One region of the Paenibacillus sp. FSL R7-0128 genome, then DNA from elsewhere that is predicted to be linked to it. Evidence: riboswitches for the same ligand, from Rfam matches in the RefSeq annotation. Region 1 holds a riboswitch; each other region holds the start of a gene.
What was found. Region 1 has a riboswitch for cyclic di-AMP ahead of NST26_RS33825 (C40 family peptidase). Riboswitches for the same ligand answer to the same signal wherever they lie in the genome.
Positions count from the first base shown of each region.

Region 2: it holds a riboswitch for cyclic di-AMP, as region 1 does, so the genes downstream of both, NST26_RS11295 (alpha/beta fold hydrolase) here and NST26_RS33825 (C40 family peptidase) in region 1, are expected to answer to the same signal.
Region 3: it holds a riboswitch for cyclic di-AMP, as region 1 does, so the genes downstream of both, NST26_RS16415 (hypothetical protein) here and NST26_RS33825 (C40 family peptidase) in region 1, are expected to answer to the same signal.

Region 1 is NZ_JBBOCD010000002.1:17,949-28,100, reverse strand. Features, by position in the region: gene NST26_RS33825 (C40 family peptidase) at 375-803, opposite strand; cyclic di-AMP (ydaO/yuaA leader) riboswitch at 861-999, opposite strand; gene NST26_RS33820 (hypothetical protein) at 1,211-2,044, opposite strand; gene NST26_RS33815 (M1 family aminopeptidase) at 2,054-4,069, opposite strand; gene NST26_RS33810 (YwhD family protein) at 4,174-4,680, shown strand; gene NST26_RS33805 (AbrB/MazE/SpoVT family DNA-binding domain-containing protein) at 4,775-5,257, opposite strand; gene NST26_RS33800 (DNA-3-methyladenine glycosylase) at 5,526-6,203, opposite strand; gene NST26_RS33795 (transglycosylase domain-containing protein) at 6,302-8,374, opposite strand; gene NST26_RS33790 (carbon-nitrogen hydrolase family protein) at 8,636-9,493, shown strand; gene NST26_RS33785 (GNAT family N-acetyltransferase) at 9,509-10,152, shown strand, end outside.
Region 2 is NZ_JBBOCD010000001.1:2,750,125-2,760,276, forward strand. Features, by position in the region: gene NST26_RS11260 (universal stress protein) at 115-753, shown strand; gene NST26_RS11265 (Na+/H+ antiporter subunit A) at 799-3,651, shown strand; gene NST26_RS11270 (Na(+)/H(+) antiporter subunit C) at 3,639-3,971, shown strand; gene NST26_RS11275 (Na+/H+ antiporter subunit D) at 3,968-5,443, shown strand; gene NST26_RS11280 (Na+/H+ antiporter subunit E) at 5,449-5,931, shown strand; gene NST26_RS11285 (Na(+)/H(+) antiporter subunit F1) at 5,931-6,224, shown strand; gene mnhG (monovalent cation/H(+) antiporter subunit G) at 6,214-6,573, shown strand; cyclic di-AMP (ydaO/yuaA leader) riboswitch at 6,572-6,705, shown strand; gene NST26_RS11295 (alpha/beta fold hydrolase) at 6,713-7,528, shown strand; gene NST26_RS11300 (TrkH family potassium uptake protein) at 7,555-8,913, shown strand; gene NST26_RS11305 (hypothetical protein) at 9,167-9,310, shown strand; gene NST26_RS11310 (AraC family transcriptional regulator) at 9,433-10,152, opposite strand, start outside.
Region 3 is NZ_JBBOCD010000001.1:3,981,997-3,992,148, forward strand. Features, by position in the region: gene NST26_RS16395 (response regulator) at 1-632, shown strand, start outside; gene NST26_RS16400 (FAD-dependent oxidoreductase) at 674-2,023, shown strand; gene NST26_RS16405 (suppressor of fused domain protein) at 2,152-2,895, opposite strand; partial or broken gene NST26_RS16410 (3'-5' exonuclease) at 3,079-3,213, shown strand; gene NST26_RS16415 (hypothetical protein) at 3,233-3,700, opposite strand; cyclic di-AMP (ydaO/yuaA leader) riboswitch at 3,906-4,069, opposite strand; gene arsC (arsenate reductase (thioredoxin)) at 4,707-5,126, shown strand; gene NST26_RS16425 (sigma-70 family RNA polymerase sigma factor) at 5,594-7,570, shown strand; gene NST26_RS16430 (sugar-binding protein) at 7,877-10,152, shown strand, end outside.

The sequences.
Region 1 (10,152 bases):
TCATTCAATACATGACAAAACCTTTGTTAAAATCGATTCAATAATTACAAAAATGTTACTAAAAACTCACTGCGATAATTGTAACAAAGACTTCGGCGCTTGGCAATCACTTATAACATATTAATGCATCTTTTTTGCTGTTTTTTAGAGTTATAGCCCTTTCCAAAGACTCATATCTATGCGCAGGGGTTAATTTATATGATTATTTCTTTGTTTTTGCAAAAAAATGCTGTTTCAAGGCTGCGAATTCGGTGTAAAAGGTAGAATAAGGAAAAGGAAAAACCCGGAAATGATTACGGCAATAATCATCCCGAGCTCGTATAAGTTACATTTAGTTGTTAGAGGCTGAAATATTCGGGGTATGCTTCAAGGGGTCAATCGTAAGCGACAGCTTGGTAGGCTGTTGTGCTCATTACTCGTTTGGCGCCAACGTAGCGGTTGGCCCAGTAGGACTGGCTCATCGAACTGATGGTTACACCACGTGAACTTGAGGACTGTGCGAACTTCCCGTTTCCAACATAAATACCGACATGGGACACTCCGTTACCCAGGGTATTGAAGAACACGAGATCACCGGAACGCAGATTGCTCTTGGATACACTTGTTCCAACTTTGAACTGTGCTTTGGAGGTACGGGGCAAGGTAAGCCCGACATTCTTGAACACATACTTGGTAAATCCGGAACAGTCGAAGCCGCTGGTGGTTGTGCCCCCGGTTTTATACGACGTTCCAATGGTTTTTGAAATCACAGTATCCATTTTGGAATCTGCGAAGGCACTGCCCGCTCCGAGTGTGAATACCATCACAAGACCCAGCGCTGCTGCGGTGCATTTTTTCTTGAAATTCTGACTAATCAAAAGATGTACTCCTTCCAGGGCCTGCGAGGTTAGCTTAAGGATTCGGTAGAAGGTTCCCCTATGACCCCTCTAAAGCGAGATCAATTCACCCAAAATATGGTTCCCCCACTTCCCGGTGCAGGGAATTCGGCGTTTTATGCACCAGAACAGTGACTTATCGGTATTGCTTAAATTGCAAGAGTTACGGAATATTTTGCTTGAAAGATTACAACTTTGTTACTACTGGTACAGCCATCATTGTATCAGAGGATTTCCCCTTTTGCAAATGCTTTTGTCCTCCGTTCAAGCAAAAAAGAGTCCTGCTCCCTGATAAGGGGCTGTGACTCTCTTTAGTATGCCGCTTCAGCAGCTTATTATTGTGGAAATGATTTACTGGACCAAAGGTGGTACTGGGCAGCGATTCCCCACATATCGAACAGCGTGGAGGGCAGCGGAGCTGCCTGGCGGAGCATAAGGGCCGGCAATCCGGGATAGAACAGAGCAGAGGCGCTGCAGAGCAGAATTACGGCCAGGCTTCCCGCCCCCAGAACGATGGATATACCGATCGAAGGCAGCAGCATCTTCAGGCAGATCAGCAGTGAGGAGAACATGCCGGTACCGGCGGTATAGCCGAATTGCATATAGAGCAGAAGCTTGCGGACAAGGAAGAGATAGAGCAGCCAGCCCAGCACATAAGGCACCAGCTTCAGCAGAAGCTGGACATCGAGAACACCGCTGAGCAGATGACGGTACATACGCGGAAGCAGCCAATAGAGCGGCAGGAGGGTTAGCGCCCATTCGATGAGGCTGAACACCAGCACCGGCAGCCCATATTTTCTCATTCCGGGAAAAAAGAACAGTCCCCGCGCTCCGTCGCGCTCCTGGTGAAGCTCGTGCAGCAGCCCTGCACGGATAAAGGGAGTCACCAGCAGCCTTAGCACTGTCAGCGCAAGCAGCATCCACAGCCAGTGCTGGACGGCGGGGTCGGTGTGCAGCGCGGTCTGCCCCTCGATATAATACAGCAGCCTGCCTATTCCGCTGCCGCCGGCATTCGCATCCGGGTAGCGGAGCAGGACGGGGACAACCGCGCTTTTAATGAATTTGTACAGGAAATATCCCCAGAACAGCCGGTAGATAAATAGCAGAATCAATATATAGAATTGCTCTTTCATGCTGATCCAACCGCGGGCAATTGAACTTTTCACCATTCCTTCACCTCACCAGACAAGAGTTCCGAGCAGGGTTTCAAGCAGAGTTGATGCACTAAGCGTCCAGCGGGAGAGTGTACGAGGCTCAAGCTCCGCCATTCTGAAATTATTAAGATGCCTGCTCTCCAGCAGAATGGAATGCCCCGGATCGATCTCTGCGGAGACCAGCGGCGCTTTATACGCTAACTCAAAGGAAGTAGCCTTACCCTCGCCATTCCAGTATTGCTGCACTGTGTACCCGTCTGCGAAGGTGAATTTCACGGGAACATCGGGGTACAGGCTGCCCTTATTGCTTACATCAACCACAGCGCTGTAGCGGCTCCCCCCGCCGTCACTGTTGTCCTGTCTGACGGTGAGCCTGATATCGTCGACTGCGAAGTCGGGTGCACCCCCGCTATAGACATACCGCTCAAAATAAGTCTGCCAGGATTGCTTGGTCACTTTCTCCACAACCTTCTGGAAGTCGGCGGTGGACGGATGCTGGAAGCGGTATTTGCGGGCATAGGCGGCGAGGATGGCATCCATATTCTTGGTCCCGGCGATGCGTTCGATATCCTTCAGCACCAGCTTGCCCCGGATGTATACATTGCGAGTGTAGGCGTCATCACCGGTGTATTTCCAGGTCTCCAGCTTAAGCGGCTGTGAAGAGGAGACCAGGCTGGACTGCAGCGGGAGGCTTGAGACCACACCGTATTCCTGTTCCATCAGCCGGTCTTCGGCATAAGAGGTGAAGCTCTCATCCAGCCAGGCTTCTTCGAATTCATTGCTAGCCACCAGGCCGTAGAAATATTGGTGCCCGATCTCGTGGATGATCGTGCGCTCCAGGGAGGTGCCCGGTGAAGTGTCCGTGGCGCCGAATGCGGTAATCAGGGTCGGATACTCCATTCCTCCGGCCCCGTTGCCGGACTCCGGCGGGACAACAATCGATAAGGTGGAGTAGGGATAAGGGCCGTACCACTTGCTGAATGCCATCAGTGCAGCCTCAGCCGCCTGGAAGTAACGCTCCTGGAGATGCTTATGCAGCGGGTCCAGATAGAGCTTAATCTTCACCCCGGGCACCTGCGGCGCGGAGAAGGCCTTCTCGGCAACCACGAAATCAGGCGATGCCGCCCAGGCGAAGTCGTGGACGTCATCTGCATAGAACTGATAGATCTTGCGCCCCTTCACCACCTTGGCGTCTCTCACCGGAAACCCGGTTGCGGCGACCTTATACTCGGGCGGGACAGAAATCGATACATTGTAAATTCCAAAATCACTGTAGAACTCGGAGTTGCCGTGGTATTGATGCAGGTTCCAGCCTTCTTCCTTGAGTCCTCTTCTGCCGGCAGGCTCATAGACGCTAAGCTTCGGAAACCACTGGCCGGCCATCACGAAGTCGTCAGCGGTTCCCATCCGGGCAAAAATTTTAGGCAGCTTGACCTCGAATTTAAGCCTTACTGTAACGCTCTCACCGCCGTTCACCGGCTGCGGCAGATGGACCTTGAGCAGTGTTCTGTCATTGACATTGCCGTCATCCGGCTGCACATATTGGGTGCGCTGCATCAGCGAAATGCCCTCGGAGGTCCGCAAATCTGTCAGGGTAATGCTCCCGTAACCCCCTGCAGGCATGGTGTCACCGCGAAGCGTGCCCCCGGACTCCTTCATGAAGGTAGTGCCGGCGGATGAGAATGCATTGGGATACAGATGAAAGTAGAGCTCCTGGACCGGCTTTGCGCCCGGATGGGTCCAGGTCAGCGTCTCGGAGGCGACCAGGGTCTCCGCACCCGGCAGGAGCTCCACATCCATGTGATATTCAACCACGCGCTGGCTTAAAGCCTCTGTCTCCGATGTGTAGATCGTATCTGAGAGATCGGACTGCACGGGCTGCTGCCGGGGGATAATGGCGGGGGACTTGGCCTCTTTTGGAACAGAGGCAGTCCATACGGCAGGGCTATGCCCTGACAGAAACCATATTCCGCCTCCAAGCAAGGTGAGGACAGCCAGGACTGCGAAGATGAGGGTATACCTTAATGAATGTGGCTTCATACTATGATTCCTCCCGTGACAAGCATCTACGGGATGTATATGTTTGCAATCGCCGCATTATTAGCTAAAATTAAATAATTAGTGAATGGAAAGGATGTGCACATGTGGATAACGTACAACCGGAGGGCAAAAAACAAATTGCCTTGAATATTGTGAACGCCAGAGCCAAGCATAAAGGCTTCGGTGCAGGCTCGATTGATCTGAACAATGTATCGCCTGTCATTATTGATCAGGGCATCGCCGTTATTGATATAGGTGCCATGCATGCCAAGAGCAAAGTGGAGAAGGGAATTAAATTCTCTATGAACCGTGAGGATGTTCCGGCGGGAAGACAGGTATGGGTCGTATGGGTCGCCGTTGACCGTACCCCGGAGGGACAGTTCTACGGCGGAATTACCGCCTGTGAGATGTGGATTGACACCGAAGCGCGGCGCGGCTGGAAGATTCTTGCGGATCATGTCAATAAGCTGGATGCGGCCTTGAAGCGCAAGCTTATTCTGGATGGACTTGGAAGTGCTGAGCGGGCAGCGCTGAAATCCCTGCTGATGGCCCATAATGAAGAGTGGTGGGCCGCTTCGCCTGAGGAGCTGAAAGCTGCGCTATCGGAATAGAATATCAGGTTATATGCTTCGCCCAAAAATTAAGGCTTGGCCCCAACGGGGCCAAGCCTTATCTGATGTCTAAACAGGGATGAATGGATAACGGTTACTGCGGATCTGTTCTGCCGGGAGTGTTCAGCTTGCGCTTGAGCTGGCTGACTCTGGCTTGGCTGATGCCGAGAACCTCGGCAAGCTCCTTCTGGTTGGCATAGGGATGATCTTCGATCGCTTTCATAAGACGCAGACTCATTTCTTCGGTCTTGCTTCTCCGTCCCCCGCGGGCTGGCTCGGGATGCTCTTCTGCTGAACTAGGGGAGGCATGGATGGGTTCTGATCCGCGGTCGGGGTCACTAAGCTCCTTCAGACAGGTGTTGCAAATGAACTGATCCTTATAGTAGGTCACATGATCAAGACTTCTGCAAAAGGTGCATTCTGTGGAGGTGTACTTTCGGAGGACGATGATATCCTCATCCAGTATAAAAAATTCGATAGGATCCCCAATGTCAATATTACGTGTCATGCGGATTTCTACGGGAACCACAATTCTTCCGAGACTGTCTAAGCTTCGGATCATGCCTGTATCTTTCATCCCATGTCCCTCATTTACATCTTTATATTTTTTGTAGATATATATGATTATAGCAGTAATTGTAAGTTTAGAGAACGGGGGAAGCGTATACAAATAGGGGGATTTATTGTCATTTTATAGGAGTGTTTATCATTTTTTGGCGCCTGAGGGTGCGGAGATCAAAATATAGAAGAAAAACCTCTCCGCCTGGAAAGTTCCAAGGGAGAGGCTGATTAGGGTTCTCTTATTAATACCCAATATACCACAGCCGAAACAGCAGTATAGGCCTTTAGACCAGCCTGTGGGGCTGTGCCTGCGGATCGCTGACCGAGACATAAGGATTGCCCTTCAGATAGAAGCGCCAGGGGCGCCCGGCATACTCTTCCGCATAAGGAATATTGATGCGCGGGGCCTCGACAATATCCAGGGACTCCGGGTCATCCCCCTGCTCGATGCTCAGCGGGCCTTCCGGCAGATCGAACCTGGTATTGTTAAGACTCTTGTCAATCCGCAGCGCCCGGCACAGCTTGCCCGGCCCGCCCGAGAGATCCGAGGGCTTCCTCACGGCAACTCCCCTGTATGCCTTCATAAGCTCGGCATCTCTCTCCGTAAGCGGTTCTACTGCCCGGATCAGAACGGCATGAGGCTCGTCCTGTGCAGCAGTTACGACATTCAGGCAATGGTACATGCCGTAGATCAGGTATACATACACTGCGCCTCCGGCGCTGAACATGACCTCTGTACGGGCGGTCCGGCGGCTGCCATACGCATGGCTGCCTTTATCCTCAGCGCCTCCATAGCTCTCTGTCTCCACAATACGGCAGCGGATGTCCCCGTCTTCTGTGCGGCGGACGAGATGCTGGCCAAGAAGGCGCGGTGCTGCTTCAACTGCCGGGAGCTTGTAGAGCTCAGGCTGGAGCAGCTGTGGCGCGTCCGGCTCAAGGCCGGCGGAGTGATTCGGCTTCATGAATGGATGACACACCTTCCTGCGGCGGAGTTAGGCGGGCGTACGCCTCTGCCAGTCTCCCCATCGTATCGCAGACAGCGGGGAGCGGCAATCCCCGGTTAGTTCATCCACCAGCGCTTGATATTATTCCATAGGGAATGCTCTTCCTTGACCGGATCGGCAGGGCCGGAAGGATCGGAGCTTCCGGAAGCACCGGGTTCACCGGAGCTATGCTGGTCACAATATGCGGTAGGCTCTGTGCCGCTGATGAAGGTCTCCAGCTTTTTCTCCGGACAGTCTGCTGTAGCCAGCATGCCGGACAGCGGATCGACATATACGCTGACCACGCCATCGGGAATGGGAAAAATCTTCGGCGGCACATTCTCCAGTGCTTTTTCCGTGAATCCGGCAAAGATCGGTGCTGCCCGCCTGCCGTCGGTGGTCGCAATATCGCGGCCCTTATCGTATCCGACCCAGACGGCGGTTGAGAGCTCAGGCGTGAAGCCTACCATCCATCCGTCGGTATCTGTAGTGCCGGTCTTGCCGGCAACCGGACGCTTGATCATCGAGGCCACCCGGTTCCCGGTGCCTCCGCTCTCGAAGACCCCCTCCATCAGCCGGGTTAACACGTAAGCCGCTGCCGGCTCAACCACGGGCTGACCCTCTGGCTGCGGAGCTTCATATAGAAGATGTCCGCCCGCATCCGTGATCTTCAGGACCGCAGTGACCGGCTGCTTCACTCCGCCATTCGCAATCACTGCGAAGGCTGCGGCCATCTCCAGCGGGCTGACAGGCGAGGTTCCAAGCGCCAGAGAAGGAACGCTCTGCAGCGGGCTGTTAATCCCCATGGCGGCCGCCATGGCGGCGACCTTATCTGCCCCGATCTTCATAATAGTATTCACTGCATAGATATTGTCGGACGCAGCAATGGCCTGCCGCATATTAATCTCTCCCAGATATTTATCCCCGAAATTCCGGGGCTGGTACGTCTTGCGGTTGTTATCATAATGGAACAGCGTCGGCTGGCTGTTGAAGACGGACAAGCCGGTCATTTCTTTGGTCGACAGCGCCGCCAAATACATAATCGGCTTAAAGGAAGAGCCGGGCTGGCGCGTCTTCGCCAGCGCATGGTTGAAGGAGCTGGTCCGGTAATTCGTGCCCCCGACCATAGCCTTCACATAGCCGGTGCGGGGATCAACAGAGACGAGGGCCGTCTCCAGCTCGCTGCTGTGGTCCATCCCTTGATCCACCGCCGCTTCCGCAGCCTGCTGCATATCCGGGTCAAGCGTTGTATAGACATTCAGCCCGCCCCGGTCCAGCTCGTCACTGCTGATATGCAGGCTGTCGATCACCTGACTGCGCACATAATCGCGGAAATAGGGTGCAGCCACCGTGGTATCCTTTTGACCCTGCGGGCTCAGCTTCAGCTGCTCCTTAGCGGCCTCCTGTGCCTGCGACTCCGTAATATCCCCCGTCTCGACCATGGCAGCCAGGATAATGCCTTGACGCTTCAAGGCGCTGTCCAGATGATTATAAGGAGAATAATAGGTGGGTCCCTTGGGCACTCCGGCCAGCAGGGCGCTCTCCGCCAGATCCAGATCTGCGGCAGCTTTGCCGAAATACATCCGGGCCGCAGCCTCGATTCCGTAAGCGCCGTGTCCGTAGTAGATTTCATTTAAATACATATTCAGAATTTCATCCTTAGAGTATTTCATTTCCAGCTGCAGAGTGTATAGCGCTTCCTTGGCCTTGCGGGTCCAGGTCTTCTCATGGGTCAGGTACAGATTGCGCGCGAGCTGCTGGGTTAAGGTGCTGGCCCCTTGCGTGCGTCTGCCCGCCTCCAGATTGGCGAGCACCGCTCTCCCCATGCCTTTCAGATCAAAGCCGATATGATTATAGAATTTCCGGTCCTCCACAGCCAGCGTGGCCTTGATGAGCAGCGGGGAGATCCGGTTAAGCTCAACAGGCTCGCGGCTGCGGCCGTCTGTAGTGAAGGTGGTCATCACATTGCCCCGTGCGTCAAGCAGTCTGGAGCGGACATCATCCCCGAGCGGGGGGAGCGGCTTCTGATATAGGTATCCAAGCAGAGCGCCGGCTGCCAGGAGGAAGAGCAGGGCGGAGACGGCCAGCAGCCGAAAGAGCAGGCGGAAGCGGCGTTTGCGGACTTTGGGTGTGGCAGAATCGCGCGTCATGGTATCAGGCTCCTTCGAATTCAAGCAGTGACACAGGCTGGCCCCGTGAGGGCTGCCGCGGCTTGTATTCCTCATTATGGGAAAGGATGAGAGGAGATATTCACCATTGGCAGAGAAAGCGGAACTTGCCCGACCCGGCGGGGAACTTGGGAGTGTCCTTTAAAAGGACGGCAAAGCCGTTTCTACTTGTGAACGGTTATGGTAAAATTTTAGATACTTATGAAAATGCATGTAACTATCATGCCCGGGAGGACTGCCGCCATGGCTTTTCGCGTATCTGCTGTACAATATCATCTGCACACCATCTCCTCCTTCGGGGAGTTTGCTGCCGAGTGTGAGCACTATATCAAGACGGCCGGCGAGTACGGCGCCGAATTTATTCTCTTCCCTGAATTTCTTACGACACAGCTGATGTCGATCGGAGGCGAGGACGGGGAGGCGCTGGGGATTGAGGATCTGCCGCAGTTCACGGATCGTTACCTGGAGATGTTCTCCGGGTACGCGAGGAAGTATGCGGTACACATTATTGGGGGGACCCATGTGCTGCGGCGCAGCGGCAAGCTGTATAATGTAGCCCATCTTTTTTACCCGGACGGAAGAATTGCCGAGCAGGCCAAGCTGCATATTACCCCTGCTGAGGTAGAGGGCTGGAATATGGGGGCGGGTGAGGAGCTTCAGGTATTCCAGACAGATCATGGGACCATTGCCATGCTGACCTGCTATGACATTGAATTCCCTGAGATTGTGCGCATGGCCCGGGCCAAGGGCGCAGATGTGATCTTCTGCCCGTCCTGCACGGATGACCGCCACGGCTTCCACCGGGTACGGTATACAAGCCACGCGCGGGCTATCGAGAATCAAGTCTACGTGGTGCTGACCGGGACCGTAGGCTCCTTACCTACCGTTGATCTGATGCGGGCCAACTTCGGCCAGGCGGCGATTATCACACCCAATGACATTCCGTTCCCTCCGCAGGGTCTGCTGGCCGAAGGAGAGATCAACAACGATATGATCATCACCGCCGATCTGGATCTGGAGCTGCTGTACCGCGTCCGGGAACACGGATCTGTAACGACGTGGCGTGACCGCCGCACCGATCTGTACACCGACTGGACGTAAGGGGGAGACAAACGGATGTATTATAAGAAGTTCTACGCTCTGGACGGCAAGACGCCGGTGCCTGCGGTGATCCGTTCCTATACGGAAGCTGACTTCACCGAGCTGATCACGATTCAGTCCGAGGCGTTCCCGCCGCCTTATCCTGCGGAGCTGTGGTGGAACCGGGAGCAGCTGCTGAATCACGTGACACTTTTTCCGGAAGGGGCCTTATGTGTAGAGGTGGCCGGGGAGCTGGCCGGATCGGTTACCGGATTCCTGATGAATTTTGACCCGGAGGCGCAGGCGCATCATCATACGTGGTCAGAGGTTACGGCAGACGGTTATCTCACTACGCATCAGCCGGGCGGGAACACGCTGTATATCGCGGATTTGTGTGTCCGTCCCGGATACCGCAAGCTGGGTCTGGGCAAGGAGCTGGTCCAGTCGTTATACCATGTGGTCGTGGAACAGAAGCTGGAGCGGCTGCTGGGAGCGGGCCGGATGCCGGGCTATCACCGGGTGGCCGGGCAGATGACAGCGGAAGAGTATCTGGCCGGGGTTATCGCCGGAAGCTGGTCTGATCCGGTGATTACTTTTCTGCTGCGGTGCGGCCGGTCTCCCGTTCGTGTGGTCGCAGGTTATCTGGAGGACGAGGAATCAGGGAATTACGCAGCGCTGAT
Region 2 (10,152 bases), on a different contig from region 1:
GGGTGACTATATAATTGCAATAATTGTATACGGAGTTACCGGAGGAGCCTGCCAAAAGCGGGCTCTTTTTGTGTTTTTTACCTGGAATAAATTTACTGATGTGGAGGGTTTGAAATGGAAATGGAAATGAACAATGAGAGCATCATGGTGTGTGTGCATTATGGGCCGCACGGGCAGCGGTTGATACAGCGGGGAGGACAATTGGCCAGATTGCTCAATGCCCCGCTGATGGTACTCACTGTAGATGCATCCGGGGACAATGAATATAACAGGGAGAAGCAGCAGTACTTGTCTGGCTGGGAGAATCAGACCAAGGAGGCTGGCGGACAATTTGTGATCCGCAAATGTAACGGCAAAAAAACGGTTGATGTGATTGTGGAGACTGCAAAGGATAACAAAATTACACAAATTGTACTCGGACAGTCAAGCCAAACGCTGTGGCAGGAGATTACACGGGGAAGCTTCATTAATGAGCTGCTGGAGCGGATGGGTCCGATTGATCTTCATATCGTTGCGGTCCAGCGGTATCCGGAGCTGCTCGAGCAGTCCCATGAGCAAGGGTTCTCTGCTTATCTGGTCAAAGAGGGCGACCGCCATATCCTTATGGATGAACCGGATGGGAATGATGCCATGAAGGGGGTTTTCTTTCGTGAGCTTGATACAGATTTCAATACCGGCCTGTTCAAAATCGTCAGCAACGGTGAAGCGCAATATTTGAGAATTGTACAGAACGAATGGGTGAAGCCCCGTTAAGAGGATTATACCAAAACTAGAAAGGGGGCTTAAGCCTTGCTGCATATGATTATCCTGCTTCCGTTTTTGCTTGCTGCGCTAATGCTGCTGCTGAAGCAAAATAAACGGTTTCACTTGGGCTGGATCGCTCTGCCCCTTCCCGCAGCTCTCTTTATTTATTTCCTGACGAGAATTCCAGCCATCCGGGCAGGAGAGCCTATTGTGAACAGTATCACCTGGATGCCGTCCTTTGGGGTAAATATTTCGCTCGTGCTGGATGGGCTCAGCTTGCTCTTTGTCCTGCTGATTACCGGAATGGGTGCCCTGGTTGTGCTTTATTCGATTTATTATCTGGATAAGCTCATGGAGGGGATCCGCCAGTTTTATATATACCTGCTCCTGTTTATGGGAGCCATGTTAGGAGTGGTGCTGTCAGATAATCTGATGGTGCTGTATGGGTTCTGGGAACTGACGAGCATATCTTCGTTCCTGCTTATTGCCTTCTGGCACCGCCGGGAAAGATCCTCCTATGGAGCAATGAAGTCCATGCTGATCACGGTGTTCGGCGGTCTGGCGATGCTTGCCGGATTCAATCTGCTATATGTAATGACCGGCACCTATAGTATCCGCGAGATTATTGCACAGGCAGGGACCTTAACAGAAAGTGGAATGTTTATCCCGTCCATACTGCTTATTCTCCTGGGAGCCTTTACGAAGTCCGCCCAATTTCCGTTCCATATCTGGCTGCCTGATGCCATGGAAGCGCCGACTCCGGTCAGTGCGTATCTTCACTCGGCGACCATGGTTAAGGCGGGGATCTATCTGGTAGCGCGGCTCACCCCGCTGTATGCCGGACAATCCGAGTGGTTCTGGCTGGTTTCTGTCACAGGACTGGTAACTCTGATCTATGGGTCGTTCAAAGCCATCCGGCAAACCGATCTCAAGGCCTTACTTGCATACTCCACGATCAGTCAACTCGGCTTGATCATGTCTTTGCTTGGACTCGGGTCGGCGGCAGCCTTCTTTACCGGTACGGGGGATGCGGTTTTCTATACGATGGCTACTACAGCTGCGCTCTTTCATCTCATTAACCATGCTGTATTTAAAGGCAGTCTGTTTATGGTTGTGGGCATCATTGACCATGAGACGGGTACCCGTGATCTGCGCAAGCTTGGAGGGCTTATGTCTCTCATGCCGGTCACCTTCTCTATCGCATTGATCGGGACATTCTCTATGGCTGGATTGCCGCCATTCAGCGGATTCCTTAGTAAAGAAATGTTCTTCACTTCTGTACTCAATATCCGGGAGTTTGACATCCTGAGTTCAGGATACTGGACACAGCTCTTTCCGGTGATTGCCTGGATTGCCAGTGTATTTACCTTTGTATACAGCATGATCTTTGTCTTCAAGACCTTCCGCGGCAAGCTGAGGGAGGACAAACTGGATAAAGTTCCGCATGAAGCTCCACTGGGTCTCTTACTGTCACCCGTGATTCTGATTTCACTTGCAGTAGTGTTCGCTTTCTTCCCTGATCTGGTCTCTGCCACGCTGATTGAACCGGCAATGTCTTCCATTCATACGGGGCTGCTCGCACCGGAAGAAGCCTTTGAGGTTTCTATTCATTTCTGGCATGGATGGACACCAGAAATCTTCATGACCCTCGGTGTTATAGCAGCAGGTACGCTGTTGTTTAGAATCTATACCCGGTTACGTGTTCTAGACCGTGAAGCCGGCGGAACCAATGCACTGAGCCGTATGTATGACTTCTCGTTAAGACTGCTCGAGAATGGTTCAAGACGCTTAACCGATGTTTATATGACTGGTTCGGGTCGCCATTACCTGCTCTATATTTTCAGCTTTTTCATCATTTCCTTACTCACAGTTCTGCTACGGCAGCAGGGCATTAGCTTTGGTATGGATCAGTATGCCTCATTGTCTTTTTATGAATTGGCTGTTGTAGCAGCCATGCTGCTGGCTGCCTTTGCAGTTCCATTTGCCAAGTCACGTGTCAACGCGATTCTTTTCACCGGTGGTGTGGGGTATATGGTGACGCTGCTCTTCGTTCTTTTCCGGGCACCGGATCTTGCACTCACACAGATGATTATAGAGACCGTATCGGTCATTCTGTTCCTTCTTTGTTTCCGGTATTTACCGAAGCTGAAGAAGCAGAAGGAGCCTCTGCGCTTTAAGCTGCCCAATCTGATTATTGCGGCTGGAGCTGGTATCACGATGACGTTGATTGCTCTGGCGGCTATGGGTACCAGTCCTTTTGAACCGATCTCCGAGTTTTTCTTGAAGGAAAGCTACAACCGGGCTGGCGGCAAGAATGTGGTCAACGTCATCCTGGTAGATTTCCGCGGGTTTGATACTTTGTTTGAAATCATGGTGCTTGGCATCGCCTCACTGGCCATTTATGGTCTGATTCATCTGAGAATGGAGACGGAATTGCCGCCGCTGGAGCCCTCCAAGACAGAACTATTGCCGCTGCGCAGCAATGATGTGATTCTACAGACGATCTCCAAGGGGATTGTCCTTGTCATTCTGATATTCTCCCTGTATCTGTTCTTTGCCGGGCATAATCATCCCGGGGGAGGTTTTATCGGGGCTTTGATGGCTTCTGCTGCGCTTATGCTCATTGCAATCGCATTTGGAATGGATCAGGTACGTAAGGTGCTCCCTGTGAATTACCGGCTGCTTACAGCTTCCGGGCTCATGCTGGCTATTCTGACAGCGTCAGGTTCATTCCTGTTTGACGCTCCTTTTCTAAGTCACACGTTCGGCCACTTCCATCTGCCAGTACTTGGCGATACGGAGCTGGCGACTGCCGTCCTGTTTGACCTTGGTGTATTCCTGGCTGTAGTCGGCGTGACGATGACCATCATTTTATCGATCGGAGGGGAGAAGAAATGGAACTCGTAATGGCGGTAGCGGTCGGAATTCTGTTCATGATCGGTGTTTACCTGATTCTCTCCAAAAGCCTGCTGCGCATTGTGCTGGGAACCTCCTTGCTGACGCATGGAGTCCATCTGCTGCTGCTCACGATGGCCGGGCTCAAAAGGGGGGCAGCCCCTGTACTAGGCAAGGCGGATACCTATGTTGATCCGCTGCCGCAGGCGCTGATTCTAACCTCCATTGTCATCAGCTTTGGGGTCACAGCTTTCTTTTTCGTACTCGCATACCGGTCTTATCAGACGCGGGGTACTGATGAAATGGACAGCATTAAGGAGGACAACGAATGAGTAATCTATTGGTGCTCCCGATTCTCATTCCGCTGGCTACGGCTGTCATCCTGATTTTTCTCAAAGAGAAGATCCGGCTTCAGCGCGTGATTAGTGCGCTCAGCGGTCTGCTTAACATTCTGATTGCGGTGCTGCTGGTTACACGTGTCCACTCCGAGGGCATACTGACCCTGCAGATGGGGGGCTGGGCTCCTCCGTATGGCATTGTATTTGTAGGTGATATGTTTGCTGTATTGCTGGTAACGATGGCTTCGATCGTCAGTTTTGCGATTCTGTGCTACTCCTTCAGCAGTATTGGAGAGCAGCGGGAGCGGTTCTATTACTATACGTTCTTTCAGTTTTTGCTGGTCGGGGTATACGGCTCGTTTCTTACGGGGGATATTTTCAACCTGTTTGTCTTTTTTGAGGTCATGCTGATTTCTTCTTATGCGCTCATCTCACTCGGTGGGACCAAGCTTCAGCTAAGAGAAACGTCGAAATACCTGCTTATTAATATCGTATCCTCGACACTGTTCGTAGCTGCGGTAGCTTATCTCTATGCAGCGGTAGGAACGCTCAACATGGCGCACCTGTCCCAGCGTATCGCTGAAGCGGGACAAGGCGGCGTGCTTAATGTGATTGCTGTTTTGTTCTTGATTGTATTCTCCCTGAAGGCAGGACTATTCCTGTTCTTCTGGCTTCCAGGGTCCTACAGTGCACCTCCGGCGGCTGTCAGAGCGTTGTTCGGTGCCCTGCTGACCAAAGTAGGACTCTATGCAATCATCCGCACCTTCACGTTGTTGTTCGTGAACGATCCCGGCTTCACTCATGACTGGATCGCCTGGATGGCTGCTGCTACCATGATCCTGGGCAGCCTGGGGGCAGTGGCTTATAGGGATATCCCGCGGATTCTGAATTATAACGTCATTATCAGCGTTGGATTTGTAGCCTTTGGGCTTGCTGCAGGGACTGCAGATTCAATGAATGGGGCAGTCTTCTATCTGCTGCACGATATGCTGGCCAAGGGACTTATGTTTATTCTGGGCGGGATGATTATATCCGCAGCCGGAACTGACCGGCTAGGCAGTATGGGCGGGATGATCAGAAAGTATCCGCTCCTCGGCTGGATGTTTTTTATTCTGGCGCTCGCCCTGGTGGGGATTCCGCCGCTTAGCGGTTTTGCCGGCAAAATTATGATCCTCCGTGGAGCGTTGTCCGAGGGGATGCTGACGCTGTCCCTCATTGGTCTGGGATCAAGCTTTCTGGTGCTGTTCTCCCTGATGAAGGTGTTCAGGCTGGCCTTCTGGGGAAATGAACCCAAGGAAGAGCAGCCTAAGGTGAGCTTGAAGGTTGCTTCGGCTGTGGCTGCCGGCCTGCTGCTGCTTGTGATTGCAATGGGGATCGGAGCGGAGTATGTGTATACTTATGTATCGCAGGCTGGCGAGGTTCTGGCTTCACCTGCGCTATATATTGAAGCCATAATGAAGGAGTAGTGAATATGGCCTTACAATTCCTGTTTAATCTGTTGATTGCCTTTCTGTGGATGGCGATAAATAACAATGGCTCTGGCTCAAGCTTCTTAGTAGGTTATCTGCTGGGCATCGGACTTTTACTGTTATTTAGGAAATCCAGGTCCCAGCCCCGGACCTTCTATCTCATACGTATATGGGCTGTACTGAAGCTTCTGCTGATCTTTGCCCGTGAACTTACGGTCTCGAATTTCGTGGTCATTGGCCATATCATCCGTCCAAAACTGGCTATACGTCCCGGTATCTTTGCTTATGAGACTGCCTTGGCCACACCCTGGGAGGTCACACTGCTCTCGTGCCTGATTTGTCTGACACCGGGAACCCTGACTCTTGATGTGTCCAAGGATGGCAAGACGCTGTACATTCATGCTATTGATATTAAAGATGCACAGCTGATGGTCACGCAGATTAGAGGCACTTTCGAACGAGCGATCAGGGAGGTGACCCGTTAATGATCCCAGTTATGCTAACCGTGGCCATGATCATTCTGGCTCTGGCGATGCTGGCCTGCCTGTTCCGTCTCCTGAAAGGGCCAACCCGCTCCGACAGGGTTGCCGCACTCGATACGATCGGCATTCATGTACTCGCTATGATAACCGTCTTCAGTATGCTGCTGGATACCCAGGATTTTATAGAAGTCATTCTGGTTATCGGGATTCTGACGTTTATTGGTACTACGGCACTGGCCAGATATATTGAACGGGGAGCCGTTATAGAGGATGGAGGGAACCCCAATGACAGGTGAACTGATTAGCTCTATTCTTGTGGTAATGGGTGCAGTCTTCTGCGGCTTAAGTGCCTTCGGCTTAGTCCGGCTGCCCGATGTCTATCTGCGTTCACATGCGGCTACCAAAAGTGCAACCTTCGGGGTATTGTGTTTGCTGACAGGAGGTTTCCTGTACTTTTGGTTCAAAGACGGAACGGTTAATGTCAAGCTTCTGCTGGCGATTGTATTTGTATTCATCACTTCACCGGTAGCAGGTCACTTAAATGGCCGGGCTGCCTACCGTTCCGGAGTGCCCTTATGGAAGGGAAGCGTTCAGGATGACCTGAAGGTGCTGGGGGAAGAAAGCAAGGAAACGTCTGTAAAATAATAGTTAATCGCTGAATTCCTTATAGGAAGCGGGGGAACCAGGTTACATGGGGTGAATCTCGGGAAAAACGAGTAGGGCTACTTTCAGGCCCGAATCCGGCAGCTAACCCCGCAAGCGTTCATGAGAGGATGCACTGTATATGCCGCATATTGAAGTGAATGGAACGTCGCTGTATTATGAGATGTCGGGCAGCGGTCTGCCTATTGTTTTTATTCATGATTATTCGACCTCTCATCATCTGTTTGAGCCGCAAGCGGATTATTTCAGCAAGCGTGCCAAAGTGATCGTATTCGATTTGAGAGGGAACGGGCAATCGGGTAAAATGGATGTGGAGATCAGCCGGATCGTAGACACACAATGTGAAGATTTGAAGCTGTTATTGGACGCTTTATCTGTAGAGAAGGCTGTTATCGTAGCTTGTTCCAGTGGTGCTGTGCTCGCCCAGAAATTCGCCTATCTGTACCCTGAACGGATAATAAATATGGTATTGGTGGACAGTTATTTTCAGGAGGATTACACGGCGAGAGGCAGTAAAATGAAAGGAATCTTTGAGGTCTGCGCATGGGCGGCCCATTATCTTCCTGCCGAAATGTTCGTCCGTTCCTTGCGCATCACCTACAATAAGTGGCTCTCGGCTTATCATATTCTCAGGAAAGAGCTTGTGCATGAACGGACAACGGAATTAATTAAGCAGCGGCTGGCACTTAGACAAACGGACAGCTACGGGTTCGCATTACGGCTGCAGATTCCTGTTCTTGTTGTATCCGGGAATCAGAATGAATGGGCGCTGGAGCAGGTGAAAAGAACAGCCAGCAAGTATCCGTCTGCCCGTCTGGCGATCCTTGAGGATGCGATGTATCCGACTCATCTGTGTCAGCCCCAGCTCTTCAACCGTATATTACTGGATTATCTTAGGGAACAGCATAGTTTTCAGCGGGCGGCAGCTGGCAACTAACTTGAATTATAATGGGAGCCAATGATATGTTCTTTAACAAAATCTCATCCTTCATCACAAATCTCAGACTGACCTCATCCAGAATCATTTTACTCGGTTTTGCAGTCCCTATATTTCTTGGTACAGTGCTGCTGGCCTTGCCGATATCTTCGTCCAGCGGACTTAGTATAGGGTGGCTGGCAGCACTGTTTACTTCGACTTCAGCCGTATGTGTAACGGGCCTCGTTGTACTTGATACCGGTACCGATTTTTCTCATTTTGGACAGGTCATTATCCTACTTCTGATTCAAATTGGCGGTTTGGGATTTATGACATTCAGTGTTTTGATCGCCGTGATCTTGGGGAAAAAGATTGGATTAAAAGAACGTCTGCTTATCCAGCAATCATCTAATTCTGTAACAACACAAGGAGTCGTGCGGTTATCACTCAGTATCTTTCTCATTTCATTTATCGTGGAGACAACTGGAGCTATAGTGTTGGCCCTTCGATGGGCAAATGAACTAGGAACAACAAGGTCCATTTATTATGGAATATTCCATTCAGTGTCTGCCTTCAATAACGCCGGATTTGGATTATGGCCAGACAGTCTGAGCCGCTATGTGGGTGACCCGTTAGTTAATATTGTTATCTCTTTTTTGTTTATCATCGGCGGGATTGGGTTCACGGTGATTCTGGATCTGTACCGGAAAAGAAGATGGAGAGATCTTTCCTTTCATACAAAAATAGTTTTAATTACTTCTGGACTCCTTTGTATGGCAGGGTTTTTGGTGATTTTTGCGATTGAACTTTTTAACACAAAAACATTCAGTACTCTCTCTTGGAGTGAAAGAACTTGGGCGGCATATTTTCAGGGTGTTGTTACCCGGACAGCCGGCTTTAATTCCATCGATATTGGAGCAATGCTCCCGGCCTCACAATTTTTTATGATTTTCCTGATGTTTGTTGGGGCTTCGTCCGGATCGACTGGAGGAGGTATAAAAACGACCACATTTGCTGTACTTATGTTAAGTATCGTCTCAACGATTAAGGGGAAAACAGATGTGCAACTGCTTAAAAAACGCATCTCCCAGGATATCATATTCAGGGCACTGGCAGTAATGACCATATCCCTGGGTGTAGTTCTTACAGCCACCTTTCTTCTATCCATTACAGAATATGCTCATCCTAAAGATTTCCTGGCGCTTCTCTTTGAAGCAACCTCTGCATTTGGAACTGTAGGAATGTCTATGGGAATAACATCAGAACTTTCGCCACTGGGAAAATGCATCATCATAATTACAATGTACATCGGGAGACTAGGGCCTTTGACTTTAGCTTTAGCACTGGCACAAAAAAATGTGAAGCAAAAATATCGGTATCCGGAGGATAAGCTGCTTATCGGGTAAAGTTTACTGAGCTGCGCTAATTCTAATGATTTTCAACGTTATTGTGCTATCTTCTTTTGTTTATTGGGTTGAAGATGTTTTTATCTCATAACCTAGTTATAAATAATTTGATTGCATTTTGCAAGTATTGTATAAAATGCAGGGTCCGATTGGAAGGAAGCAGGAATTAATATTTGCTTTTGAGACATGGTATCTAATATATAAGTACATAATTATGTACCACGTATTTAAGAATTCTAAGAGGACAGTGCATATGTTCAACATCGAAATGGCAGAGAAATTAAAGGTACTGGGTGACAAAACCAGACTTACAATTATGGGATTGTTAAAGGATAAAGAATGGTGCGGGTTCGTGATCAAGTGGGCGAGCGCATCAAGCAATTCGCTATACAGGTGAATAAGACAGAGATACAGCCGGGGCTTCCCGGCTGTATCTCTAAGGAGGACGCGGAGTTCAATTTCCAGGGTTCGTTCGAAAAGCCGCGTGTAATAGACACAACAAGCCCTCCATACAATTTCTCAATAAATCCTGCTCATATACTCTGAGGGGGAGCAGCCCTTCACTTTGCGGAATACCCGGCTAAAGTAAAAGGGGGAGTTGAAGCCGAGCCGCTCGCTGATCTCGGAGACATTCAGATTTGTGTTGCGCATCATTCCTGCTGCTTTGTCCATGAAGAATTGGGCATTGTACATTTGGATGGTGCTCCCTGTTTTATGTTTGAAGACTTCACACAAGTAACTGTAATTCATCTCCAGAGAAGCGGAAAGCTCCTGTGAATTGAGGGTGTAGCTGTCCTTTTGTTCAAGAAATCCGATAATTCTGCTTACCGTCCGGTCCGACTTGCTCAGCGGGGACTGGTGAAGAGACTGCCTGAAGAGAGTGATGAACAGCTCCATCGTTTGCAGGCATAGCGTGATGGTGCGGAGCGGATCTGTTGTATTGTACAGTTGAACGGCGGCTTTCAGCTGCTTCTCCAGCTTCTCGGGGTGTGAGATCCTTCCGTGCTTGGGAAGTGTAATGCACTTACGGAATTCTTCTAATAATGGTTTTCCTTTTAATGGATTACCGTTCTGCTCCGCTTCTCCCTCGGAATTACAGAAGAAATGAATCCAGTACCATGAAGTGCCCGCAGGTGTGCGGGGTTCTCCCCAGTGATGCAGACCGCTTTTCAGGAACAGAAATTCTCCCTTGCGGATGAGATACTCCGTTTCTTCCTCCCAGACCTCCATTTGCCCATC
Region 3 (10,152 bases), on a different contig from region 1:
TTCATACGGATCACGCGGCAACGGTTGCTGAACTGATAGACTGCTACTTCAAGGACGTATACTCCCAAGCGGTCTCAACCCAAAAGGTATACGAGCATTTGCTGTATTTGAGCAGCTTATTTACACGTATGATTCAATCGCGGGGCTGGTCGATGCAGGAGGTGCTGCAAGAGGATTATTCGATGCTTCTATCCTTTGAATCCCTGCTATCCAAAGAGCAAATCGTGGAATGGTCCAAAAGAGTGGCCAGCCGCATTACCCAATACCGGGAACGGGAGCGAAAGCATTCCAGCCATCGGCTCGTTAAACAAATGATCGAGGCCGTGGAGGAAATGCTGGGGAAAGAAGAACTGACCTTGCACACGCTGGCCGAAAGATTATATGTCAATCCCTCTTACCTTAGCCGGCTCTTTAAGCGGGAGGAAGGGAAATCCATTTCGGAATATCTCCTGAAGCGGAGTATGGAGCATGCCAAAGAGCTCTTATACAGCGGCGTTAAGGTGTATGATGCAGCAGAAGCGGCAGGATATCGTGATGTCAGCTATTTTGCCAGAGTGTTTCGTAAATATTGGGGTGTAGCCCCGAGTGAATTAAAGAAACAAGAGCGTTCAGTCTCACCGCGGTTGATGTAAGTTAAAACTACAATGGAAGAAAACAGGTGGAGGTGGTCAGAATGACCGATATGGCACTAACCGTTAAAATACCCGAGCGTGATATCCCTGTCTACACGGAGGTGGATGTTGTCGTTGCCGGAGGAGGACCGTCAGGAGTAGCAGCAGCGCTCGCAGCAGCAAGAAACGGGGCATCTGTATTGCTGATAGAGCAAAGAGGATACCTGGGCGGCATGGCGACGGTCTCTCAGGTTCCTGCATTTTGCCCGTATACCGATCAGATCAAGCCGGTAATCCGTGGGATTGGGCTGGAAATTCTGCTTGCTATGAAAAGCAAGATGGAGGAGACGTTTCAGGAAGCATGGAAGGATCGGCTGGATTGGGTGCCGATTGATGCGGAAATTTTAAAGCGCATATTGGATGAGAAGATGATGGAGGCTGGCGTTAAAGTGCTGTACCATACCTTCGTCAGTCAAGTTCTTCAACAGGACGGCATCATTGAAGCGGCGATCATTAATAACAAGACCGGAACCCAGGCGGTGAAGGGGAAGATATACATTGATGCAACCAGCGATGCGGATCTCACCTATCTTGCGGGCGGGCAGCTCGCCAAAGGTGGAGATGATGGAGAGCTGCAGCCGGGGACGATGTGCTTCGTCCTGAATAACCTGGACCGGAACAAATTTCTCTCAAGTGCTGAGACGCACGGCCACGATCTGAAACATGCGATCAACAAAGCGAAGCACGAAGGGCGATTGCGCGTCGCGAGAGATTGGGCCGGTATTTCCTGGCTAAACGATCATACGGCAGGCTTCAATTTCGGGCATGTATTCGGGATAGATGGTTCAAACACGGATGATCTGACTCGCGGTGCGATCGAAGGCCGCGCACTTGTTGAACACATTACCGGTTGGCTGCGGGAAGCGATTCCCGGATTCGAGAACGCTTTCCTGACGTTGACGGGCGAACAGATCGGCATTCGGGAAACCCGCCGGATCATCGGCGATTATATCGTCACCGCCGACGATTTTCTGGCGTGCCGTTCGTTCCCGGACGACATTGCCCGCAATGCCTACTTTATTGATATTCATATGGCAAAGCCTACGAGCGGCATGACGATGGTACGTCTTTCGCCGGGAGAGTCGCACGGCATTCCTTATCGTGCCTTACTTCCGGTTGGTATTCAGAACGTAATCGTAGCCGGCAGAGCGATATCAACCGATAGAGCGGCCCAAGGCTCCACCCGGGTCATGCCGAATTGCTTTGCCATGGGCGAAGCCTCCGGTACGGCCGCGGCGATTCTGGCCAAGACAGGTTCGCGGGAAACGCGCAGTATCGACATCACGGATCTGCAGCGCAGACTTGTCCGCCAAGGCGCATGGTTAGGAGAGCAGATCAATGAGCGGTACTAGGAAGGTCGAACTAAATTACAGTCAACAGTGAAAGAAAGCTAACTAGTATCAAAAGGCTGAGCCCAAAGTCATATCCTTGACTTAGGCTCAGCCTTTTCAAGCTGTTTCAAACTTGTTCATCCGGGCAGTTATTTACAAGCGTTGTGTCTATTCGGATTCAGAATGAGGAAATCCTCTGGAAGCTCGAACAGCTTGGCGACCAGTTCGTCCATGCCGGACTCCAGCTTGAACTCCATTTCCTCCCGGTACAGCGGAACCAGGAAATAAACCTGAACCTGATTGCCATCTTTCGTATGGACGGTGCTAACCTCTTCCGGCAGAGCATACAGGATCACACCGGACAGCTCCGTGTTATCCGCGTAAGGCTCGTAATCTTCCGTGTTGGGGATCGTATGTCCGTATCCAAGCCACGTCTGATACATATGCGGGAATCGGGCAAGCATCTTCATCAGCCGGATCGGCCAGTAGTTCTCCTCTGCTTCGAAATCCTCCTGCGTAAGCGGCCAGTCCGCCGGCAAAAACATCATCAGCTCCGCGCGTTCCAGATGCTTGTACTCTTTACGGATCTCCTGAGGGAGCGTCAGCGGCAGATCGCTCATCCCATTGGTGTACAGCACCCAGTAGGGCTCATCAGGTGTAGCTTCCATAATATTCACATCAATATGTACGATGTCTGAGATCAGTTCGTGGAACACGCCGGTTTCCCGGTTTGGAAAGACCCGATTGAAATGTTCGTTTAAATCTTCCATGTACAAAATATTGGCGGGAGGTGTAACCTGCTGCTCATCCGAAGCGTCATAACCATAAATGGTGGTACCATCTTCCGATTTGCCCATTTCCTTACCGCCAAACAGTTTTTTGAAAAAGTTCATGTCTTTGCGCTCCTCTGTGTGGGTTTATATTAAAGTGCGAAATGAAGTATTTGAAACCTCACTTGGAAGTATAACAAAAGACATAGCCCCGGAGCGATGGGTCTATCGATTCGAATTTCAAAAGGAGCAGATATGAACTATATCATTTTTGATCTGGAAGCCACCTGTTGGGAAAATGACCGCAAGCGGGGCGTAGGCATGGAGAGAGCCTTGTCTATGCTTGAATTGCCGCTTGAAGGTACTCACCATAGAGGTATCGATGATGCCAAGAACATTGCGAAAATCTTCGTTAAGATTTTTGATCAACTGGAGTTTTGATAATTTAAATTGATCATGTCTATAGCAGTGAATAATAGGATACCGATTCTGCAAATAAAATGGTTGGATTCAGATGACTCTTCACCGTATTAATTGAATGGATTCTTTGCTCTGTCCTTTGATGGCGATACCGCTCCGATCCGGCTCCTACCTTCATTCGGATTTGGTCATTTTGAATGAACATACTATCGAGTGCAGTCTTGATCATGTTAAGTTGATTGGGAGCCCATTCTTGTCCGTGCATCCGGACGTATTCTGTGGCTTCTTCTGCAGTACAATGACATATCTCTTTCAGAAAAGAGCCCCATTTGATTAAATCCACCGCATTGTCACCCGCACAAAGAATGCAATTCCCATAGCTGATCTGTCCTCCGAAGGTTAACTTCAACACCCCATACCAGCATCCGTAAGGCTCTGAAATATGCAGGAAGGAAGGGCGGCAGCTAAATGCGAACAACTCGATTCGTGACAGTCTGGCGTTAATCATGAATAATGCCTCCTAGGTTGTCTATAGATTTCATATAACGCTGCAGATTATGGGTCTGCTCAGCTGTGGCTACATAGGCTGTCAGTTCAGTTTCATTCTCACATACAGCAGCATGCTCAAGCCAAACGGAATATTTGGTTTTCTGTACGATGGATAAGTGTAATGGAAAGGTTTTGCGGGATCGCAGCAAAAAAGCATGGTTAATGCAGGCTCTCTCCAGTGCTTACGAGGTTAGCTGACGGATTCGGACGGTGAGAGTCGTCCTACCAGTGAAGAGTTCAATCTTCTTTGGATTCACCCCATTTCGGCTGGTCACAGCCATTTGGTTCCCCCGCTTCCCGCCTGACGGGAATTCAGCATTTGTTAAAAGGAATCTTACGCTGAGCATCACTGTTTGTAAAATGCTGAAAGTTCTCTAGGAGACTAAATAAGACTCTATAGGATATAAAAATGAAGAAAATCCCTTGTAATCTAGCATTCATCCCCGATTTTCTGAAGTTATCGCGTATTTATTAACTTTTTAATGCAACCTAAATGGGGCTAAATGAATCTTAATGCTTCTTTAATCATGATTATAAAAAAGAGAATCGGAGAGATTGAGACTGGTTGCAGAGAAACTAAGAGGTTTATTGTCTGCCTTTACAGGTGAACATGTGCGAGAGCCCGATTAATTATTTGCTTGTATGGAGTGCCGCCATTATGAATCCAATATTGGAATGGATTGAGAATAAATGTTCTGGTATAATCAACTGAGAACATCAGTTCTGTTATCAAATGCCATTTGCCGTAAGTTGCATGGCAAGAAACATCGGATTGGGATAAGATCCTCAAGAGTGCAAAATGGACGCCTATATAAAGCTTTATGGGAGCAAATGCTAGGGGCGTTGTGCTTACCGATACTTGGACATACTAACACTTTGAACTTGTAGGTTTACCTTTTATTCCGAGAAAAAATGAGTTTATATATAATATTGACCTTATTTAAAATCAAAGGAGAATGCGACTCATGGATAAGAAAACCATTTACTTTTTGTGTACAGGAAACTCCTGCCGGAGTCAGATGGCCGAAGGCTGGGCCAAGAAATATTTGAGCAATGAATGGAATGTGTATAGTGCAGGCATTGAGGCTCATGGGTTGAATCCGAAAGCCGTTCAAGCGATGAGTGAAGTAGGTATAGATATCTCAGGTCAAACATCAGATATTATTGATCCGCAGCTGCTGAACAGCTCTGATCTCGTCATTACTTTATGTGGAGATGCAGCAGATAAGTGTCCCATTACCCCGCCTCAGGTGAAACGTGAGCATTGGGGATTCGACGATCCGGCAAAAGCGCAAGGAACAGATGAAGAGAAGTGGGCAGTCTTCCAGCAGGTTCGTGATCAAGTGGGAGAGCGCATCAAACAATTTGCTGAAACGGGTGAATAGTCACGATAGTGGAGTAACTGCTGCTAATGAGACAGGAGAGAAACTATAATGGTAAATTATCATGAACTGATTGAAGGTAAAGTATAATAGATCTTTTTTGCTAAAACCCCAAATTAAACCCGACCTTTATTACTAGGTCGGTTTTTTGGGTGCGCCTGGCATGGATGATAACTTGGCGGTGAAACGAGCTTGCCACATAAAGCGAAGTTCAATACTGCCCGAATCCCAGCATGTATATGTGGTGGTCTAACAAAGGACTGTGTGTTCTCCAATATCCGTACCGGGCTGGAAGAACTGCTTCAGTTGATGAAGGAGCTTCAGCAGGAACACGCCAAGAGTGACTCCTCTTTGGCACCCATGCTTGCCGCATGCGGGTGGTCCCTTGATCGGTCAGTTCCAGAATAATGTTACATTAATTAAATCCAAACCCCCAAGTTAGCTGTCTATATAACAGGAGGTGAACGACAATGATCGATGCACAGCAACAAATCAACGCCGCACAAAACGGAGATCACGATGCCTTCGTTTCTCTTATAAAGGATCGGACGGATAAGCTGCACCGAGTGGCCCGCCATTATGTACGGGAGTCCAAAGATGCGGAGGATATCGTTCAGGATGCCCTGGTTAAGGCTTATGAGTCACTGCATACGCTGCAGCAAGCCGAAGCGTTTGAGAGCTGGCTTACCAGAATTGTGGTGAACCGGGCACTCAATCACTTGAAGAAATCCAAGCGTGTTCACCTGAGCGAAGACCCGCAAACGCAAGAGCCATTGGTCGTTAATGATATCGATCAAACCCTGGATCTGGAGCGTGCATTGGCCAGTCTGAATCCGAAGCTGCGTCAGCTCCTGTTCTTAAAATATAAGAAGGACCTGACCCAGCAGCAAATCGCCCATCTCCTGGACATGCCATTAGGTACTGTAAAAACACAATTACGGAAGGGGCTGGAGCATTTGCGCAACGAAATGGCTCAAGATTTTCCCGAACGAGACCTGGATACATTACGCCTGCAGTTAAGACAACAGGCAGAGCACCAGTTTGCCGTTTCACCGGATTATGATCTGATCGTCAATGATTATCAAGAGAACACCATGAGGGGAACAGGGAAGGGAGAAGCGGGATTCTTATGGGTTAAAACGGGGAGTGATGACGCCGTTTCTGCTACGCTCTCCAGGGACGGCAACTTGCTAGACTATGCCATTTCCTGGGCCTCATTGGACAACGGGACACGGCTATCTGAGGATGAGCTCAAACAGCAGGCAGAGCAATTCCTGGAAGATCATTATCCCGGCGCACTGCGTAATTTTCCGTATTGTGAGATGGAGTGGATGGAAGGGATGTTTGGGTACACACGACAGCAGAAGGCGATGGGGCTGCCGCTTCCTGAGACGGGATGCCTCATTATGGTTCACCCCAGCGGTCGCGTGGTCGGATTTAGGTACTACGGAACCGTTCCAGGGCCAGCACTCCCAACCATGATCACACCAGAAGAGGAACAGTTGGCGTGTATGAAGGAGAATTTTTTGCTACATGTGGAATATTGCGTATTGGACAAAGCCGTGTACACGGATGGTGACGATCAGGTCCATCTTGTTTACGCCCCCCGAAGTAGAGGACTAATCTATACTGCATCATCACAGGAGGAAGTTCCGACAGACTATAGGGCAGAAGCTGTCCCTTCTGACCCAAGAACTCTGGACGAGTGGCCAGGTGAGTTCCCGCCCGCACGAAGCCTAGAAGAGTGGATTGGCGTAGACAAGGAACAATTTCAGTTAGTACAAGACGACAATATTGGCTCGAACACCAAGTTGATGGTGTGGAAGCAACAGAATGAAGAGCGTCCAGCCAAGAATGACCGGTCTTGGAAGGCCTATTGGGCTGATCAGATGGAGGGAGCGGTTAAGGCGCGAGTAGACAGCCAAACCGGACAACTGATTGACTTTGTTTCGCATGTTAAGCCAGATCAACTAGCTCCATTAACCTGGGATCGAGACGCATGTATAGAAGTAGCTATGGACTATGTCCGAGGACTAGCAGCCGAAATGTTGCCGTATCTCAAGCTTCTAACTGAAGAGACCGACGACGAAGATCGTTTGGAAATCATTCGCTTTGGTGTATATGTTCAAGACGTATCTGTCAGGGATGAATGCTATCAACTAGCTGTTGACCGCTCTAATGGGAGGGTCAAAAGTTTGATGTCCCCCTCCATAAGGCCAGAACAGTTAAAGAAGCTGGAGACCGTGCCTTCATTTGATTCCCAGACAGCCATCCTCCGATGGACGGCACAGGCCAAGCTGCGTCTGCAATGGGAACGGATGCACAATGCTAGGGCGGAAGAGGCCCCGTACGAACTAGTGTATCGGATGATTGGTAGCGAGTACGAGCGGACGCCCGAAGTGCTTGATGCGCATACGGGGAAATTATACGAAAATACTTTTTACTGACGAACAAAAACATCTTTTGTCAGTGGACAAGAAAATAGCACTATTAGAACCCGCGCCCAGCGTGGGTTTTCTGTTTTAAGGGATCAAGTTCTTGTCCTTTTCTCAGGACAAGAACTATAACAACACTGTAGATTGATATTTGAATAAACTGTGAAATTCTGCATAGGGTGAAATAATAACAAATTTATGGAGGAGAAAATATGAAAGCGCTATTATATTCGCTGCGATGAAGTAAGCTGTTGAAGCCTTGGTGTTTACGATATGGGTAAGCCGTGGGTGCACGGATCGAAAAAAGGAGGATTTTCAATGATATCAAAACGATTTGGCAAAATGCTCGTGTTCCTATGTTGCTTGCTAATGGTGGCGTCACTAATGCCTGCCAGCTTTGCCGCCGCCACTGACAACAACGAATATACAGAAGCACTTAATAGCGACAGCAGTTCTACAGATCTTACAAGCTTGCAGACAAATGAAACGCCTACCGCCATTTTTGGCACTCCCGAACTCGGGGCAAACGACCCGCTGTGGGCCCTGACAATGGAGCATCTCATCAACAAAAGCGCTGTGCCCGGCGACCCCAGGCCCCATTCCACAGGTACAGCCAGGATCCTTTGGGACCAAGATTACCTGTATGCCCGTGTAGTCGTGGAGGACAGCAATCTATATCAGGGACCCGGCAATGATTATCAGTACGACGGCCTGGAGTTTTATGCCGGCGCTGGAACCCAAGGCGCGAATCAATGGCGTATCAGCGCGACGGGCGTGTTTTCAGGGCAAAACGCTCCGGGCAGAGCTGCGTGGACTGAGATCACGGACACAGGATATATCGTGGAGATGAGAATACCTAAAAGAACCTTGAACTTGCAGGCAGGCCCTTTTACCTTTGAAGTATATATCAATAACTCGTCGGAAAAGGGCGGTGACCGCTATGAAGTCGTTTCCTGTTTCGGAATTCCGGATGCGGCTTACAACAATGCTGCCTCTTATACAAACAGCCTGAATCTCATTGAAGCCAATGAAGCGGACGAGAGATTCTCAATCACCGCTACGGCGGAATCGGGCGGCCGAATAACTCCGAACGCACCCGGCAATGTTCTGAGAATAGCCAGCGGCTCAGACACAACCTTTACGGTTACCCCCGATTATGGCAAAACTGTAGACACCGTAAAGGTAGACGGAGAGGACGCAGCTCTATCCGATGACGGCACTTATACCTTCTCAAATGTTGTCGCTAACCATACCCTTCAAGTGACTTTCAAAAATGATTCGGCCGCGGAGTTGCTCCCCTTTATTGTATGGAATGACAACTTCGCCCGTGGCGAGTACACGACGGCTGTTATCATTGACTTAGGCGGAGGGAAGTCGGCGGAAAGCTCCAAGCTTAATCCGGACTTGTTTACCGTCTCGGCCAGGAACACGACCCTGAACGGCGACTCGGTAACCTTTGAAGGGACGCGCAAGATCACTAGGGTATACGCCAATGACGAACCGAAGGTACGCGGCTATCTGGGGACGGTAAGCCGTTCACCGGATTATCAGGAGGGACTGGAACGCGGCCGTTACATCGTAGTTGAGTTTGAGTTCTATTCAGAGAGCGGCGGCAATATAACACTGGATGGCAACATGAACTCAACAAAACAGGTTTACAGCGTCGTCCAAAACGGCGAGATCCCACTGACAGAAGGGGATCCGCTTAACTACGCGGTTTTTGAACAGGAAAAAGTTGTGAATCCGATCCTTGATCAATTTACAGCACCTACGGGCAATTCGGTCAATCGCGCGCTCTACCTTCACAAGGATGGAAACGGTGAAGTGTCGCGGGGCTTGCCGCTGTATGTCTATACCCACGGCAGGGGACGCGGCGGCACAAGCGCTGCGACTGACCCAAAAGCGGCGATGAAATCCGCGAACGGCTCGGTCGCTCTGATGAAGAAAATGGAAAAGTCCCCCGAGAAATACGCCAGCCATATCCTGAATATTTCCTATAATGGCACGAGTACTCCCTCCACAGCCAATGTTAAGAAGGTTATAGATGACCTGGTTGCCAGCGGTGCAGTAGACCCTAACCGTATTTACGCGGCGGGCTTCTCATGGGGCGGTCAGTATACGAACAGCTTAATTAACGCTTATCCCGGCTTCTTCGCGTCCGCCGCACCTATGTCTCCGGTAAGCGGCTCACCGAACGCGAACGCCAACTACGTTCACACCAACCTGGCCTATTGGATGTTTATCAATGAGTATAACGTTGGAGTATACCAGACTAACCTCGCTAACTTCATAAACACCAATATGCCAAAAATGATCAACGCGAAAGCTTCGCGCTTTGAGAGCAATGAGGCTCTTGTATGGCCTTACAATCAATTTGATCAGCCGAATCAGAAACCGAATCCGAACCATTCACCTGCCCTGAGTGATTCGGTGGCGCATGAAGTTGAAGCGGCTGTTCTTTACAATGACATAACGATGGGGACTTGGAGCATAGCGCCAACAGCGCAGTCCTCTAACTTGCCGGCTTGGAACAATGATTACACTGACGTCTTTGATTGGATGTTCGCGCAGACCACAGCAAACCATCGGCCTGT